4 regions of the Ornithinibacillus liuyingii genome follow, and region 1 is predicted to be linked to each of the others. Evidence: predicted binding sites of a transcription regulator. Region 1 holds the regulator's gene; each other region holds the start of a gene.
The links. The regulator LexA, encoded in region 1, represses DNA repair genes until DNA is damaged. The targets are predictions, from matches to a motif close to CGAACATATGTTCG.
Positions count from the first base shown of each region.

Region 2: the regulator LexA is predicted to act here: its motif matches at 2,183-2,196, upstream of ACSKT4_RS04935 (ImmA/IrrE family metallo-endopeptidase).
Region 3: the regulator LexA is predicted to act here: its motif matches at 2,587-2,600, upstream of ACSKT4_RS15335 (YhjD family protein).
Region 4: the regulator LexA is predicted to act here: its motif matches at 2,117-2,130, upstream of uvrB (excinuclease ABC subunit UvrB).

Region 1 is NZ_JBPWOS010000001.1:480,138-484,562, forward strand. Features, by position in the region: gene ACSKT4_RS02400 (methionine gamma-lyase family protein) at 1-179, shown strand, start outside; gene ACSKT4_RS02405 (MerR family transcriptional regulator) at 285-701, shown strand; gene glnA (type I glutamate--ammonia ligase) at 762-2,093, shown strand; gene lexA (transcriptional repressor LexA) at 2,235-2,858, opposite strand; gene ACSKT4_RS02420 (YneB family resolvase-like protein) at 3,130-3,789, shown strand; gene ACSKT4_RS02425 (DUF896 domain-containing protein) at 3,875-4,111, shown strand; gene tkt (transketolase) at 4,212-4,425, shown strand, end outside.
Region 2 is NZ_JBPWOS010000003.1:70,281-74,705, forward strand. Features, by position in the region: gene ACSKT4_RS04915 (XtrA/YqaO family protein) at 1-62, opposite strand, end outside; gene ACSKT4_RS04920 (hypothetical protein) at 64-219, opposite strand; gene ACSKT4_RS04925 (DnaD domain-containing protein) at 244-1,125, opposite strand; gene ACSKT4_RS04930 (helix-turn-helix domain-containing protein) at 1,641-2,057, shown strand; gene ACSKT4_RS04935 (ImmA/IrrE family metallo-endopeptidase) at 2,222-2,677, shown strand; gene ACSKT4_RS04940 (UPF0715 family protein) at 3,191-3,592, shown strand; gene ACSKT4_RS04945 (hypothetical protein) at 3,712-4,038, shown strand; tRNA gene ACSKT4_RS04950 (tRNA-Arg) at 4,218-4,293, opposite strand.
Region 3 is NZ_JBPWOS010000011.1:89,600-94,024, forward strand. Features, by position in the region: gene addB (helicase-exonuclease AddAB subunit AddB) at 1-1,658, opposite strand, end outside; gene ACSKT4_RS15330 (TVP38/TMEM64 family protein) at 1,737-2,393, opposite strand; gene ACSKT4_RS15335 (YhjD family protein) at 2,618-3,007, shown strand; gene ACSKT4_RS15340 (competence protein ComK) at 2,955-3,476, opposite strand; gene ACSKT4_RS15345 (hypothetical protein) at 3,597-3,749, opposite strand; gene ACSKT4_RS15350 (DedA family protein) at 3,986-4,425, shown strand, end outside.
Region 4 is NZ_JBPWOS010000003.1:91,815-96,239, forward strand. Features, by position in the region: gene uvrA (excinuclease ABC subunit UvrA) at 1-56, opposite strand, end outside; gene uvrB (excinuclease ABC subunit UvrB) at 64-2,049, opposite strand; gene ACSKT4_RS05045 (helix-turn-helix transcriptional regulator) at 2,432-2,629, opposite strand; gene ACSKT4_RS05050 (MGDG synthase family glycosyltransferase) at 2,764-3,870, opposite strand; gene ACSKT4_RS05055 (metallophosphoesterase) at 3,968-4,425, shown strand, end outside.

The DNA.
Region 1 (4,425 bases):
GATATGAGGATGATGTCATTATGGCGGCTGGAACATTTATTCAAGGCTCAAGTATAGAATTGTCAGCAGATGGCCCGATTCGAAAACCTTATACGGCGTTCGTACAAGGTGGACTTACGTATGCTCATGTAAAGATTGCGTTAATGGAAGCTGTACAAGCTATTATAGATAAGAAATAACGGTTGAACTTAACATACATGGTATATGTTAAGTTTCCTAACATCTGGTTGACAGAATAACTGACATTTATTATAATAATTTTGTAGATAAGGGAGGTCATAGTCATGAATGATAAGGATCGACGCTCCATGCCTTTGTTTGGAATCGGTATTGTAATGAAGCTTACCGAGTTAACCGCAAGGCAAATTCGCTACTATGAAGAAAATGATTTAATTCATCCAGAGCGAACAAAAGGGAATCAGCGACTATTCTCATTCAATGATGTAGATCGTCTACTAGAAATTAAGAATTATCTAGATAAAGGTCTAAACCTTGCAGGGATTAAATTATTACTAACTGATGAAGATTCTAATGTAGAAAAAACAGAAGAAAAGGAAAAAGCATTACCAAAAGAGAAGAAATCTGTTCTAACAGATAAGGAGCTTCGAGCGATTTTAAGACAAGAAATTACCGAAGCGAATCGATTTGGTAAAGCTAATCTACGACAAGGGGAACTTGCTAGATTTTTTGTGAATAGGTAGGTATAGGGGAAGTGAATTCCTATAAAATATACTGATTATAATTTAGGAGGAGAGAAATTTATGGGTTACTCGAGAGAAGAGATTGAAAGAAAAATCAAAGAAGAAAATGTTAAATTTATTCGACTTCAATTTACAGACATGCTAGGAACAATTAAAAATGTGGAAATCCCATTAAGTCAATTAGAGAAAGCACTTGATAACAAAATGATGTTTGATGGCTCATCTATTGAGGGATTTGTGCGTATTGAAGAATCTGACATGTATTTATATCCAGATTTAGATACATTTGTCGTGTTCCCTTGGACTTCAGAAAAAGGAAAAGTTGCCCGTTTTATTTGTGATATCTATCGTCCTGATGGTACACCATTTGAAGGGTGCCCACGTTATAACTTAAAACGTAATTTGAAGAAAATGGAAGAGCTTGGCTTTGATGCTTTCAATATTGGAACTGAACCGGAATTCTTCCTATTTAAATTAGATGAAAAGGGAGATCCTTCTTTAGAACTAAACGACCATGGTGGATATTTTGATTTAGCGCCTACTGATTTAGGGGAAAATTGCCGTCGTGATATTGTATTAGAACTAGAAGAAATGGGCTTTGAGATTGAAGCATCTCACCATGAGGTTGCCCCTGGACAACATGAAATTGACTTTAAATATTCTGATGCATTAAAACATGCGGATGATATTCAAACGTTTAAGCTAGTTGTTAAGACAATTGCTAGAAAACATAATCTTCACGCAACGTTTATGCCTAAGCCATTATTTGGAGTAAACGGTTCTGGAATGCATACTAACATGTCCCTATTTAAAGGTGGAGAAAATGCATTCTACAACCCGAGTGGAGATTTAGAATTAAGTGACACAGCCTATCAATTTATTGCAGGTATTGTAAAGCACGCTACTGGATTTACAGCGATAACCAATCCAACAGTTAACTCATATAAGCGTCTAGTACCTGGCTATGAAGCACCAAGCTATGTTGCATGGTCTGCAGCAAACAGAAGCTGTCTTATGCGTATTCCAAACTCTCGTGGTTTAAGTACACGTGTTGAGGCAAGAAGTGTTGATCCAGCAGCTAATCCATATATGGCATTATCTGTTTTATTAGCAGCGGGACTTGATGGAATCCGTAACAATATGACACCACCACCTGCGGTTGATCGTAATATTTATGTTATGACAAAAGAAGAACGTGATGAAGTTGGAATTAAAGATTTACCATCATCGCTAATTGATGCATTACAAGAACTTAAAAATGATGAAGTTATTGTAGAAGCATTAGGGGAGCATCTATTTGAACATTATATTGAAGCAAAAGAAATCGAATGGGATATGTTCCGCACAAGCGTACATCCATGGGAAAGAGATCAATATTTAACTAACTACTAATAGAAAAGAAAACCGGTGAGTATAGGAGAATCCTCCTAGCTCACCGGTTTATTTTGATAGAATTTACACTAGCTTTCCGATCCTATTAAAAACGCATTTGCTAAGAGAAGAGCAAATGCGTTTTTGTATTTCGATATATCGTTAATGAATATGACGATAAAGCCCAACTACTTTACCAAGAATCGATACATTCTTATATATTAATGGTTCCATTGTTGCGTTTTCAGGCTGTAAGCGAATATAATCTTTTTCTTTGAAAAATCGCTTTACGGTTGCTTCATCATCTTCCGTCATTGCTACAACAATATCTCCATTTTGTGCTGTACTCTGTTGTTTCACTATTACCATATCACCGTCTAAAATACCAGCCTCAATCATACTCTCACCATCAATTACTAGGACAAATAGATTTTCATCAGGACCTGCAGTTGAGCTAGGGACTGGCACAAATTCTTCAATATTTTCTACAGCAGTAATAGGTATACCAGCTGTTACTTTACCAATAACGGGTGCATAGCGAGCTTCTTCCCTAGGTATATTACTTTCTTCATCCAAATCTAGTATTTCTATTGCTCGGGGTTTAGTAGGATCTCGGCGAATAAAACCTTTGCTTTCTAATCTAGAGAGGTGCCCGTGAACAGTTGAGCTTGAGGCAAGGCCCACTGCTTCAGCAATTTCTCTAACAGATGGTGGATAACCTTTTAATTTGACTTGTTCTTTTATGTATTCAAGTATAGCTTGTTGTCTAGTTGATAATTTTGTCATCTATTAAACACCTCGCACATATTATTTATTAATGCTAGTTTACCATCGTATGGCATATAATGCAAACATTCGTTCGAAAAATCATTGACAAGATCATATGTTCTGATATAATAAAAATACGAACAAAGGTTCTTGTGATATAATCGAGAAGGGATGATGAAAAAATGTTTGGTAAAGTAAACAAGACAGATTTATTTTATATTGTTGCTTTTGCTGTAACATTAGGTTTCTTATACGTATCATTAATTAGTGCATAATAGGAGTTAATAAATTGAATGTCATTATATACTGCAGAGTAAGTACAGATAAAAAAGTTCAGGAAACGTCATTAGCTAGACAGAAGGAAGAATTATGCCAATTGGCAAATCGGTATCAATTCCATGTTGTAAAATGTATAGAGGAGCAAGCGAGTGGATATGAAGTAGAACGAGATGGAATATTTGACATGCTTGAAACGTTTGAACGTGGACAAGCAGATGCTCTCCTTATTCAAGATGAAACAAGATTAGGTCGAGGAAATACAAAAATAGCATTGTTTCATCAATTAGCGAAGTTGAATATTTCCATCTACACTGCGATTCACGATGGAAAGCTAGAATTATCCGAATCAGATTCTATGGTATTACAGATTGTCGGTATAGTGGAGGAATACCAACGCAAAATTCACAATGTAAAAATAAAACGAGGTATGAAAAAAGCGATAGAGAATGGCTATAATCCAGCTAAGAATCTTGCTAATCAGCATTTAGCTCCAGGTAGGGAGAGAAAGGAAGTACCAATCGAGGAAATCATTCGATTACGAAATAATGGCCTTACCTTCAGTGAAATTGCAAAGACGTTAACTGGATTGGGATATTCTATCTCAAAGGCTACTGTCCATAGAAGATACCAAGAATATCAAATAATTGATTCAGATAAGTTGAACAGGTAATATTAAAAAGCAAGAACGTGTCGTGTTCTTGCTTTTTAATATTAATAATGATGAATAAGATAGATTTATTCTAGGAGGTTATGAGATGATTTCAAAAGAAAAATTAGATCGTATTAATGCACTGGCTAAAAAGGCAAAGACTGCAGAAGGACTAACAAAGGATGAAGAAAAAGAGAGAAAAAAACTACGAGAAGAGTATTTAGGGAATGTCCGCAACTCTTTTAAGAATCAATTGAAGACCATGACGGTAATTGATCCAGCAGGAAATGACGTGACTCCTAAAAAGTTACGTGACATGCAGGAAAGAAACCAAAAACATTAGACATAGTAATATCATAATAAGGAATACTAGTACTTGTTAACTATCTACATTTTACAGAAAACAAGTATTACTATTCTTCTGACCGAAAGGAGTATTACGTATGTCTACTAATATAGAGCAAATGTCCATTAATGCAATTCGCACCCTATCCATTGATGCCATAGAAAAAGCTAATTCAGGACATCCTGGATTACCAATGGGTGCTTCTCCAATGGCGTATACGTTATGGGCAGACATAATGAATCACAATCCTAAAAATTCTAAATGGTTTAACCGCGACCGGTTTGTATTATCTGCTGGACATGGATCAATGC
Region 2 (4,425 bases), on a different contig from region 1:
TGACTTTCACTGATGTCCATGGTTAATACACCTCTCTTAATAGGAATATCTTTTAATCTCATATTATCTCCTCCTGTTCTTCCATAATAAAATTCTGTTCTCCCTTTCCAGCAGCTTAATTCTCTTTTTAGCCTTGTTGTAAAGGTTGAGATAAATTATTACCATAATGGCATAAACCATAATGGTTAGTAATAAAATCATAATTGATATTTCTTTCATATCGATTCCTCCTTTAAAATTGATTTAGCTACTCCCCGTACTTTTCCTATAATGGGCTAGCATAGCTGCAACTTCCTCTCGACTGGATTCCAGTTCTTTAGAAAAACGATTGGCGTTCCCCTTACGTTTTATGAACCAATCAGGTACAACTTCGCTTTGTACCTGTTTCGGATACATTATTTCCTCGGCCTTAGCCTGGTTGATATTCGTAATATTCTTTTTTACCCAGGATAATAAGATACTTTTGGCATAGCCCCAGTTAGGCTTATTTCTATTTAAGGATCTACTTAAAGCTTCGATTACCATTTCGTTTCCAAGGTTATTTACCCAACTTAGGATTTCTTCTGCAAGATGTGGACTTAAGTGTCCAAAATTATCTTGATAAAAGGCAATAGCATTTGAAGTAGTTGCACGCTTCTTTTCTTTATCTTTTTCTTGTTCTTCTTTTTCTTGATTTTCTTCTTCTTGTCCACTAATCGTTGACGCATCGTAGAACGAATCGTAAATTTTTTTAATTTCTTGCTTTTCGATTCGTTCTGCAACTAAGGATATTAAGGACTTGTCCTTTACTTGATTCAATTCTGATTTGACACAATCGATAACTGGTTTACCACCTCTATTGAAGTTATATTTACCCCAATTTCTTAATGCTATTTCTCTTGTAATCGGGTTATAAACAACAATTTCATGATGATTGATGAATCTATCTAACAGTGCGTTTATACTTTCTAAAGAATAGCCAGTATCAAATACCATTTGTTTTTTGGTTATCTGATATATACCAATTTGTGTCGTGTTTGCGTTCGTTAAGAGATATAGAAAAAAGTACTTATCCTCAGGTGTCATTTCCTCTACCACTTTAGGATCATCCCAGAACTCCGTATGCACCATTCTAAATCTAGCCATCTACCTCACTCCTCTATCTATACTTCTCACAAACTATCCTATTACTATTTTTTGGTTGTTCTTGAATCTCACAATCTAATTGTAGTTTCAATAAGATATATTTCGGCTAAGTCTACTGCTCTTGCTAATTTATAAGGTCTATCAAACATTCATAGTATGCGTACTATTGTTAATAGATGACATCTTTTTGTGTTGTTTTTTGACACATAACTTTTATGAAAATACTCTCCATTGATAATTAGAGAGTTGCTAACTATTTTGTATCGATTTAGTGTTAAGAATATACTCCCCCCACGTTGTGTTCTGACACATTTTCCTCTTTGAAAGCTATAAAAGCCTATTATAAATTGGCATAGTATGACCTCCTTTTTAGAAATGGGTGTCCCTACGTGTTGTATCTTGACACTAAGATAATCTATTTAGTGTTAAATGTCAACACATAATAGATTTTTCTTTATTTTTGTGTTGTTTTACGATACAATAACAAATAAGTCGAGGAACCAGTGGTGATAAGTATGGTAGATAATAATAAAATTGGAGAGTTTTTGAGGAATTATCGTAAAGAACATAACAGAATGTCTTTACGTGCTCTATCCGAAAAGACAGGTATCAGTTTCTCCCATTTAAGTAAAATTGAACGTGGAGAACACATTCCTTCTAAACCCACCTTGCGAGTATTGGCTGAGAAGCTAGACCTAAATTTGGATGACCTCTTCATAATGGCTGGGTTTGCACCTGAGAAAAAAATCAGTAGTTCCGATTTGCTTTATTCCAATCCGGATCCTGAAGAGCTTCAGAAGGTTAAAATCATCGATAAGATTACTAGCGAATTCCATGAAGCGGATTTGATGTTTAATGACCTTGCCAACATGACACCAGAACAATTAGAAGAGGTATATGAATTTATAAAATTTAAATTAAGTAAGAAATAAAGAAGATTAGATCGCATTAGAATCATATTTTTGAAAAATATCACTTACTAAAAAGAATAAAGTTAATTTCATACATGGACTTTTAAAGGGGTGCAACTTGCACGCCTAATCTTTTACTATAAAACAGAACATATATTCGTATTATTCAACATAGGGGGAATGAAATGTATACACATTTAGAAGATTATGTTTTCAACTTATATCATAATTTATCCATTAGCCGTCCTGAACAATTAGATATAGAAGAAATAGCCAATAAACTTGGGATTAATCTTTATTACAGTTCTTCTACCTATAGATATGGTAATAACATTATTCTTCAATATGATACTAAACAAAAACAATGGCAATTATTCGGGCATGAAATCTGTCATTATTTAAGGCATTTCGGTAACCAGCTGACCATGAAAAAATCCTTTAAGGACCTTCAAGAATGGCAAGCGAACCATTTTGCTTATCACTTTTGCGTTCCAACCTTTATGTTGGAAAAAATACACACACCTACTGTAACGGATATTATAAGCATTTTTAATGTTGAATTTGATTTTGCACTTAGAAGACTAGAAATGTATCAGAGTAAATTGAATTTTGATGGGAATGACTTATGTTTGGGTATGTAGTTAAGAAGAGGTTTGCAAACTTTATTTTTCTCAAAAAGGGCAAGGGGGGATAAGAAATACTTAATCCATTGCTTTTTTGACGCGATTAAAAGGGATTCGAACTCCCGGCAAACCTGGTACCGGAAACCAGGTAGGGTTAGTTAAAACTGAATGATATGGTGTGACAATACTGTCACACCATATCATTATTTGTTATATAATTCGATTTTGTATACGAACTGCCTCTTGCTAAGATTAAATTAACAATTAGTTAGAAAGGCGGGTTATCTAATGGAACAACTATTATTTATTGTGTCTATAAGTGCTTTAGGCTTATGCTTTTGCGTTTTCATTTCGGGGATTATTAATCATGGTTTACGTAATCTGTTTGAATCAAGATACACAAAAGTATCCACCTTATTGTTTGTTATTTATATACTTACCTTCATACCTTACCTAATAATTTCATCTATTTAAAATATGTATTGGTTCCTATATAATAGTTATAGTATGATAGAGATAGGGTGTGAAGGTATGAAAAAATTAAAGGACCTTGATCTGGATTTAGTTATCTCCTTCTCGATTCTTTGTTCTCTTCTATCAGCAGTGACTCTAGGTATACTGACAGTTGTAATAACTTTTCATAGCTTTGTTTTTGGTTATACAGTTATGTATACTATAATTTACTTCCTCTTTTACTTACTTTTTGCTTCTACGATCCAGATTATGCTTAGCTTGAAACCTAAAAAGTTTTATATCCCATACTTGCTAGTTTATGTTGTAGGCGCACTGGTAGCCTCTGCTATTGTATTCTTTTTAATGGATGATGTTGGTAACCCATTTATTATGACTTCGTACTATGTTATTAGTGGATCAGCTGCAATCATTTTTTGGCTATTTGACTCGATTATTTTACAGGGTGAAATAGATAATTAAGTAAGCTATCTTATTAACTGAGTAATTATTGATAGTGTTATTCATATTCTCTCCTCACCCCAAATTGAAAAAATGAACACCTCATATACATTATGCATATACTTAAAGGCCGTGAGAAAATGTCAAAATATGTCAAAATAACCTTTGTGATAACCCTAGTAATTCAAGCGATAGGAACTTTATATAGTACTTATAGTGCTTTTATCTATGGAAATCCTAAAAAAATTATAGAATCAGAAGAAATTGCAGTAGAGTATTTAAAAGAAGAAAAAGGATATCAAAACCCTGGTATACTAATGGTTAAAGGAAACTACAATTGGAAAGGAAGTTATGGAAAAAAATATGGAGGATTCATTATTTTAAAAGACAATAATGATATAGTATACAGTTATGTTATTCGGAATGATAAAATAATTGTACTGGATGATATACCTACAAAATATTAGCTTAGTCATAAAGATTGGTACCATACTAAGATATACAGGAATCGATAGTTGAAAGGATACAAGCATTACTACTAAGTCCGAGATTAGGAACTGAAACCCTAGAGGATACGCGGATGCCTGGCAAACTAAAAAGCAAGGGAAGAGTCGCCCTCTATCCCTTGCTTTTATTTTTTCTAAGACGCGCCCAGAGGGATTCGAACCCCCGGCAAACCTGGTACCGGAAACCAGTGCTCTATCCAGCTGAGCTATGGGCGCATAGTATTTAGTTAATCAAAAAATTGAACACATAGGCTATTATAACGTCTGTAGAGCTAATTAACAAGTATTTTTAGTTGAAAATGGTTTAATTCGTTCATCTGGCGGGCATGATGGAAAGTGTGCTTTTGA
Region 3 (4,425 bases), on a different contig from region 1:
ATTTCATCAAACAAATGAATCAAGGCGTCCCACACCTGTTCTTGTTCACGACCTTTGGATAGCTGACCATTTTCATCATAAATATGACGCATTTCCTCTAACGCTTGAGTTGCACCGATTTTTTCTAGTAGTGTAAAGGTAATAAAACAAAGCTCCCGAATCGTAGTTGCACTACGAATTTGCTCATCAAATGCTCCTAGGGCCCGAACAACTTGATTTCGATAATGATTAATTCGTGTTTGCATTTCTATTTCTGCATCTGTTTGAGCGACACGATTAAATCCACGGAATCGTTGGAAAATCCAATCCTTTTCACTTAACCACTGCTTTCTCGACCGGATACCATATTCAATAACATAATTCTCTAATTCATCAATCGCATCATTGGTTAATGGATATTCCTCATCTGATGCTGGTATAAATCCCGTTTTCAGCATGCGAAACACAGCATCATAACGCCAATTAGCATCGACCACTTCTAGTGCAGAACGAATAAACTCAATTAAAGCATGATTTAGCATGCTTCGCTTTTCATCAATAAATACTGGAATATTATAGTCTTCAAAAATCGTTCCAATAATATCCTGGTATGTTTCAGTTTGGCGGATCAACACCGCTATATCACGATATCGATAATTTTTCTCACGTACTAATCGCAATATTTCCTGTGCTACCCCTTCTATTTCAGCACGTGGATGCACCGCTTCAGCAATTTGAATCGGTGCCTTCCCATCATACTTTGGTGCAGGTCGAACATCAAAGTTTGCCTCCAAGTGTGCGAAATAAGGCTTGTCATAAAAAATACCATCTATCGGATTTAGAATTATACTATTTTCAACCTTAATTTGATTCGTTTCCGCCATCTGTTTTAAAACTTGATAAGTTTCTTTCGTTTGATAAAACAAATCCATATCAGATAAATTAGGATTCTCTGCATCATCAACAGTCAATGTAACGGTTATCCGTTCGCATTTCGTTAAAAGTGCCTCTACGACGACTAGTTCTTTCGGGGTAAAACGGTGAAACCCTTCAAAATAAATCTCCGCTCCTTCTAAACTCTTTGCTTCTTGGATTTTTTCCGCCAGTAATGTTAATTGATCCTCACTATCAATATAGTCATTGGCTAAAGCCTGTCCTAATTCTTTATAAATATAATGCAAATCATCTAGCTTATTTACCAATGCTCTTTCCCCTGGTTCTTTATGAGCATACTGATTTATTTGATATTTATGTGCTAATAATGTATCTGGTGTAATTTCGTAACGTTTAAATTCAGTAATCATTTTTTCCAATTGGGTTAAAAATCCTTGTTTCTCAACCGCTTTTTGGAATACGTTCCATTCCCCTTCTTTTTCTTCTATAATTTTACGGAGCATCATCTGTATTCCAACAGAACTAATAAATTGTCTTGTTGCTCCCCCTGTTTCCTGCAGGATTAGCCACGCTAATCGAGAAAAGCTTGTAACCTGTGTACGTGCACTACCTTGAAACGATTCATCTCGGAATAATGCATATTCCTGCTCAAAGGTCATTTGATCCGGAACAATATAAAATATTGGCGGACCTTGTGGATTAGCGGTCGATTTTTCTTTTATTTCCTCAAATGCTATCTCACTTTTGTTTGTGCCTGATCTCCCTAATATAAAGCGTAGTCCCACAAATAATACCCCCTTTAACATCTAATGAAAAAAACTCCTGTTTATATTATTCCATACAGAAGTTTTGTTTTTTTATTGCTATTTAACTTCTTCCGAATCTGGTACCTCTTTTTGCTTCGATTTTTGATGTAGCTTCTTCTCAATAAGCTTCCCAACAATCCAGAATAAAACAATACAAGCACCTACAATGATGGTTTTTATTGGGTTTTGGGCAAATGACACGATACTTGAACCAATATAGGAAATAGAGAATATCATGACAGATTTACCAAGTAATACCGCTAATATAAATTGGTACACATTAATATTAGATAACCCTGCAACAACATTGATTACGGACGATGGTGAAAATGGGAAGCACATTAGTAGGAACAATGGTCCAAATCCGTGTCTCTCTAACCAGCTTGTTACCTTTTGGACTTGTTTATTTTTACGTACTGAGACAAAGATTTTCTTATCACCGAGTTTCCGTATGATTAAAAATAACATAATCGAACCTAAACTAGATCCTGCCCAGGATAAAAGAAATCCTTCCAGTAATCCATAGGCAGCAGCGTTTGCCATTACAAAAACTACTAGAGGTAAGAAAGGAAGAAATGCTTCGATAAATGGAAGCAATATTCCCGGTAATGGGCCCAAGCTTTCATAACTTCGAAGCAGTTCCATTATATATTGATCTAATTCGTCATTTTGTAAAGCGATTTTCCAGTCTGTTATGATACTGTATAAATTCATCTAGTAAGACTCCCTATCCAAAGCCTAAATGTACAACTTTATTGTAATGTAAATTTCATTTTATGAAAAGCTTAACGAAAGATATATTCTTTCTAACTAACGCCATTATAAGTATAGCCTCACCCTTCCCGATATTTACCAATTAATTTTTTAACCTTTATAGTGTATTTTTTAAATACATTGGCGTATAATAAGAACAAATGTTCTTGTTTGGAGGGGGATTTATGCGCTATCTAACAGATGAAGAATTAAAAATCGCTTCACGCTTTCTTTTTCTTTCGATGGCAATTGTCGTAATTCAGCAGGATATTCAGCACATCCAAAAGGGGGCCTTCAAAATAAAAGAACCATATATACAGCTCTTAGAAAAGATGAATGCAAATGCACTTGACGAACGTAGACAATTACGGAGAAAAATGGAAGCGAAAAAGCTCCAAGTAATGCTAATTAATAAAAATGACTCTTTTTCTTCCTACCTCTTTTTATGTAGAGGAAAAGAGGAAAAACGAAATTACTTTAACCCGGCTATACGAAAAAAAGTTGAGGAAATTGTACAGGACATTATGTTGAAGGCTTTGGCCGAGGGCCAGTCTTATGCAGCTGCAAATGCTTGATTCGGTTGTCTAATTGATACCGAAATTGTGCCGTACGATGAATTTGATTCATGACGGAGCCATAAGACGCATCAAGACTCAGTTTTTTTCCATTTTTAAACACGATATCAGTTTTATCCCTTGTACGTGTTACATGATCAATATGCGAATGGGCAATCCACGAGCATTTTGCATTGGTGGGTGATGTCGTAGGAAAGAAGTACATGCCGCTAGAAGGATCGATTGAAATTGGCGCTTTATGTGTTATACCACAAATATCTCTAGTTCCATCCTGTCTGCCTTTGAGACTTGAGCCAAAGAATCTGCAAGCATAATCGATAAGCTTACTTGGAGATTGTTCCACCGTATATTCCGTTTCTTCCTCAAGAACATAGGTACGAACATTTCCAGCTTCATCCTGTTTAGCAACAACTGCTAAGGTTAATGGAGTAATTTCATGTAATGGGGAATACAATTCTTCCATATTCATTATTTAATCATCCTTTCATATTTAGATGAAAGGGTGAGGCTACATTTAATTTAACAGATTTTTTTATAAATTGAAACATACCAGCGACAAGTTTCAACAAAATAAAATATTAGCCACTTTTTATTCCTCATTTAGAAGATTTTCAGAAATATTTCCATCTGAGAATATTTTTTCTTGATTTGTTTCCACGTGGTTTTCCTCTACCGATAACAAGAAATTAGGATTTAGTAATGTAAAAGTCTCCAGCTCTGGACTTTTCTTTCTTTTTTTCACTGTTATGCCCTCCTTTTCTACTAGTATGGATATCTTCTATACGCCTCACACTAAGTACAATTCCATTTTAAACCGTTCCTAAAAGTTACATTCTAAATTGCGTACAAGACATTCCTGCCGTACAAAATTTTATAAATTCATCGACTCATCTTATATAAACTTGACCAATATAGTATAATTAATACATAAACCTTAAATTTTGATGCTTTAGAGAGAGAAAAGAAAGCGGGATACTTATGGAAAATTGGCTTGATTTCATTAATCAATATGGCTACATAGCCATATTCATTCTATTAACCTTAGGAATTATTGGGCTACCTGTACCAGATGAGGTGTTGCTAACCTATCTTGGATACGTTATCTCATTAGGGAATATGGACTATGTACTAACATATATAGCAGCGCTCTCCGGGGCAGTATGCGGTATTACCATCAGTTATTTCCTTGGTATTAAATTGGGAGAACCCTTCCTAAGAAAATTTGGCTCGAAATTCTTTATCAATGAAAAGATGATTAATCGAACGAATAGATTATTTAATCGGTTTGGATCGTTTGTCCTAGTAATCTGCTATTTCGTTCCGGGAGTAAGACATGTAGCAGCATATATCGGTGGAATCTCCAACTTTCCATTTAGACGTTTCGCTCTGTTTGCTTATAGTGGAGCCGTTATTTGGGT
Region 4 (4,425 bases), on a different contig from region 1:
ACATTTTTCAAGTTGTGTGCCCTTGCACCTTTAATATCAATCGTTTTACTTGGCATTCATCGGTCATCCTTCCGCTTTAAGTTCAAATAGTATATCTCTTAATTCAGCAGCCTTTTCAAAATCAAGCGCTTTGGCAGCTTCGCGCATCTCTTTTTCCATACTTTCGATAACCTTTTCTCTTTCTTTCTTCGTTAATTTGGCTAGGCTCTTTGTCTTCGTTTCATAGCCTGCCTCATCTTCTGAAGCTACTGTCGCCCTTATAACATCACGAACATCTTTTTTAATAGTTGTCGGTGTGATATGATGCTTCTGATTGTATTCCATTTGGATTTTACGGCGTCGCTCCGTTTCATCGATTGCTTTTTGCATCGAATCAGTAATCTTATCCGCATACATGATTACTTGGCCATTTGCATTACGTGCAGCACGACCCATAGTTTGGATTAGGGAGCGCTCTGAGCGTAGGAAGCCTTCTTTATCCGCATCTAAAATAGCCACCAATGAAACTTCTGGAATATCTAACCCTTCTCGAAGTAAGTTAATTCCTATAAGAACATCATATTTACCTACACGAAGATCTCGGATTACTTCAATTCGTTCAAGGGTTTTAATTTCACTATGCAAATATGCCACTTTAATTCCAATTTCTTTGAGATAATCGGTTAAGTCCTCTGACATTTTCTTCGTTAATGTTGTCACTAATACGCGTTCATTCTTCTCTGTACGAGTATTTATCTCCGCAATTAAATCATCGATTTGTCCATCAATTGGACGAACCTCGACTTTCGGATCTAGTAAACCAGTAGGTCGAATAATCTGCTCGGTCATCTTAGGAGTATGTTCTAATTCATAAGGACCAGGTGTCGCTGATACAAAGATAATTTGATTTACTTTATTATCAAACTCCTCGAACTTCAATGGACGATTATCTAAAGCGGACGGCAAGCGAAATCCATGATCCACAAGGACTTGCTTTCTTGCCTGGTCACCGTTATACATACCACGAATTTGTGGTAAGGTTACATGGGATTCATCCACGACAACTAAGAAATCTTTAGGAAAATAATCTAGTAGTGTATACGGTGTGGCACCTGCTTCTCGTAATGTTAGATGTCTTGAATAGTTCTCTATCCCCGAACAAAAGCCCATCTCACGCATCATTTCTAAATCGTAATTAGTTCGTTGTTCGAGTCGTTGTGCTTCTAAAAGCTTATTCTGTCCACGTAACTCTTCAAGACGTTCTTCCAATTCTTTCTCAATATTAGCAATCGCAAGCTTCAATTTTTCCTCGCGAGTTACGAAGTGGGATGCTGGAAAAATGGCAACATGTTCACGATCACCAATAATTTCACCGGTTAAAGCATCAACTTCACGAATTCTATCGATTTCATCACCAAAAAATTCAATTCTTATACAATGTTCTTCCCGTGAAGCGGGAATAATTTCAACGGAATCTCCTCGTACACGGAATGTTCCACGCTGGAAATCAATATCATTACGTGCATATTGTATATTGACTAAGTCTCTAAGTAATTGGTCACGGTCTTTTTCCATTCCCATACGAAGTGATAACACTTGTGCACTATATTCTTCTGGATTACCTAATCCATATATACAAGATACACTCGCCACAATTAACACATCATTTCGTTCAAAAAGGGCTGATGTCGCCGAGTGACGTAGTTTGTCAATTTCATCATTTATACTGGCATCTTTCTCAATAAATGTATCGGTGGAAGGGACATATGCCTCTGGTTGATAATAATCATAATAGCTTACAAAATACTCCACTGCATTATTCGGAAAAAACTCCTTAAACTCACTATATAATTGACCAGCCAATGTTTTATTATGAGCAATGACTAATGTTGGACGGTTAATCTCTTTAACCACATTGGATACGGTAAACGTCTTACCCGTACCTGTTGCTCCTAGCAATGTTTGATGGCGCTGCCCTGCAAGCACCTTCTCTACTAATTCTTTTATAGCATTTGGTTGGTCTCCCTTTGGCTCATATTTTGAAACCAGTTCGAACTTATTAAGTTCCATTGTCTCCCTCCGTCCTTAACCTTATTTCAGTGTACCATATTCTACCACTATATATCACCATAAAATGCGAACTAACATTCGTTTTTTTTGCTATATATACATACTAACTATTTTTCCCTAAGTATTCAAGAATTTAGACAAGGTACATCGTATAATTGATTTTTTTCTATAAAAAACCCGAACTACGCTAAGAAGTCATGAATTGAAATCTAAGTAGTTCGGGTTCTTTAAAGCTATATAAATATTATATCAGGGAATGGCTTCCGATAAGCTAGGTCAAGGTGTAGACTTTTACTTAATAGCTTTTCCCATTCATTATCAAGAGGTCTATAAAACTCATACAAATAGTACAACAGGAATTATAACTAACGAAACTAGTATGTTACTTCCTTTCACTTATAAATAATTCATCAACCTTAACTCCTAATACACTCGCTAAATCAAATGCCAACTGTAAGCTAGGATCATATTTGTCGTTTTCAATTGCATTAATTGTCTGCCTACTAACATTGCATAAGTCTGCAACCTTTCCTTGAGAAAGATTCATTTTTTCCCGAAATTCTTTAATTCGATTTCTCATCTTATTTTCACCTTCATATTCGACTATATGTCAAATAGTTTTTACATCCTTATTATAAAAACAGACGAAAAGGATGTAAAATATTCTTTACACCCCTTTCGTCTACCTAATAAAATTATAGACACGACTAAACTCTATGCCTTACAAATAGTTAATAATATTTCAGACAACGAATTTCTTTCTACATATTCATGATATAAGTTTAGATTTTCCTCGTACATAAGTTGTCTTTTGTTATCCTGGAAAAATTCCTTCACTTGCAACTCGATACTTCTTTCGAATGGGTTTATTTGATTAACGATGCCTAATTTAGCTAATTCCATTTCATTTACTTTTTCTTGACCAGGTAAGGCATTACAAGTGAAAATTGGGATTCGTTTCATTAAGCATTCACTAATTGTTACCCCTCCAGGCTTGGTAATAACTGCGTCAACTTGATTATATAGCTCATTCATTCTCGCTTTGCTATCCACATACCGAATGGGCTGGACATATGGGTGGTTCCATTCTGAAAGATCTTGATAAAGCTTTTCATTGTGCCCACATAAAACCGTGTATTTTATTTCCGGATGACTAGGGATTAGTTTGTCCATTGATGCTATCCCTAAACTTCCGCCTGTAATTAATACATGTAGCTTCCCATTACTTTTTTTCTGATAAGGAATACGGAATACTGGATGTACTGGTATTCCTGTTACAAAAATCCTCTCCTCGTCTACACCTAAATCTAATAAAAATTTCTTGACCGTTATGGATGGAACGATATGATAATCAATACCAGCAATCCCCCATACACGGTTAATAAAGAAATCGGTATACACATTCACTGTAATTGCATGTAACTTTCCTTTTTGCTTTAAAACACTAGCAATATTGGAAGGAAGACAGTGTGTACAGAATAAAATTCTTGGTTCTGTTTCTTTCATTAATTTCTTAAAAAACGCTATGAACATCGCTTCATATAAGCGCTGTCTAGATCGTTTTGTTTGATTTTTTACAGCAAGTCGATTATAAAGCACATCGTACGCTTTAGGGACCATTTTAATCCAATTTAAATACGTAGCAGAGACGAGTCGTTCTACTTTTCCAAAACTATACGATAAAATATCCACCTTTTCACAGTTGATTGATTTGACAGCACGCTCCAATTCCTCTATCACTGCGTCAGCAACATGATGATGCCCAGTCGGAATTTGCATAAATGGTAGTAATAATGCTTCGCTCTTTGATTTCGTATCCAATATATTCACCCTATCATAACGTTCAAATGAATCCCTTGATTTACCAATGAATCTAATCGTTTAACCATGTTATAATCATTTTCGGGGAGGAATTCATATGACATATATTATTTCTGCACTATTATTAATCATTATTGGCTTTCTCATATATAAAGCAAACCTAAATACGAAAGATATCCAAATAAATAAAATACAAATCTCCACTAAACATCGAACAAATCATTCTAATTTATCCATCCTACACTTGTCTGACCTTCACCTTGAAAATATCTCTATTACACCAAGTCAACTAGCTGCGAATCTACAGCATGAACAACCGGATATCATTGCACTAACTGGGGATTTTCTTGATAGAAAACGTACCCTACCCAAGTTAATACCATATCTTGAGGTTCTACAAAAAATGAAGCCAAAACATGGTATCTACGCTGTACTTGGTAACCATGATTATGTCCTAAAAGGGCAAAATTTATCAGATTTAAAATCGATTCTTACACAATACGGTTGTATCGTAATGCAAAATAGCTCTAAAACAATTACTATAAACGGTCAAAA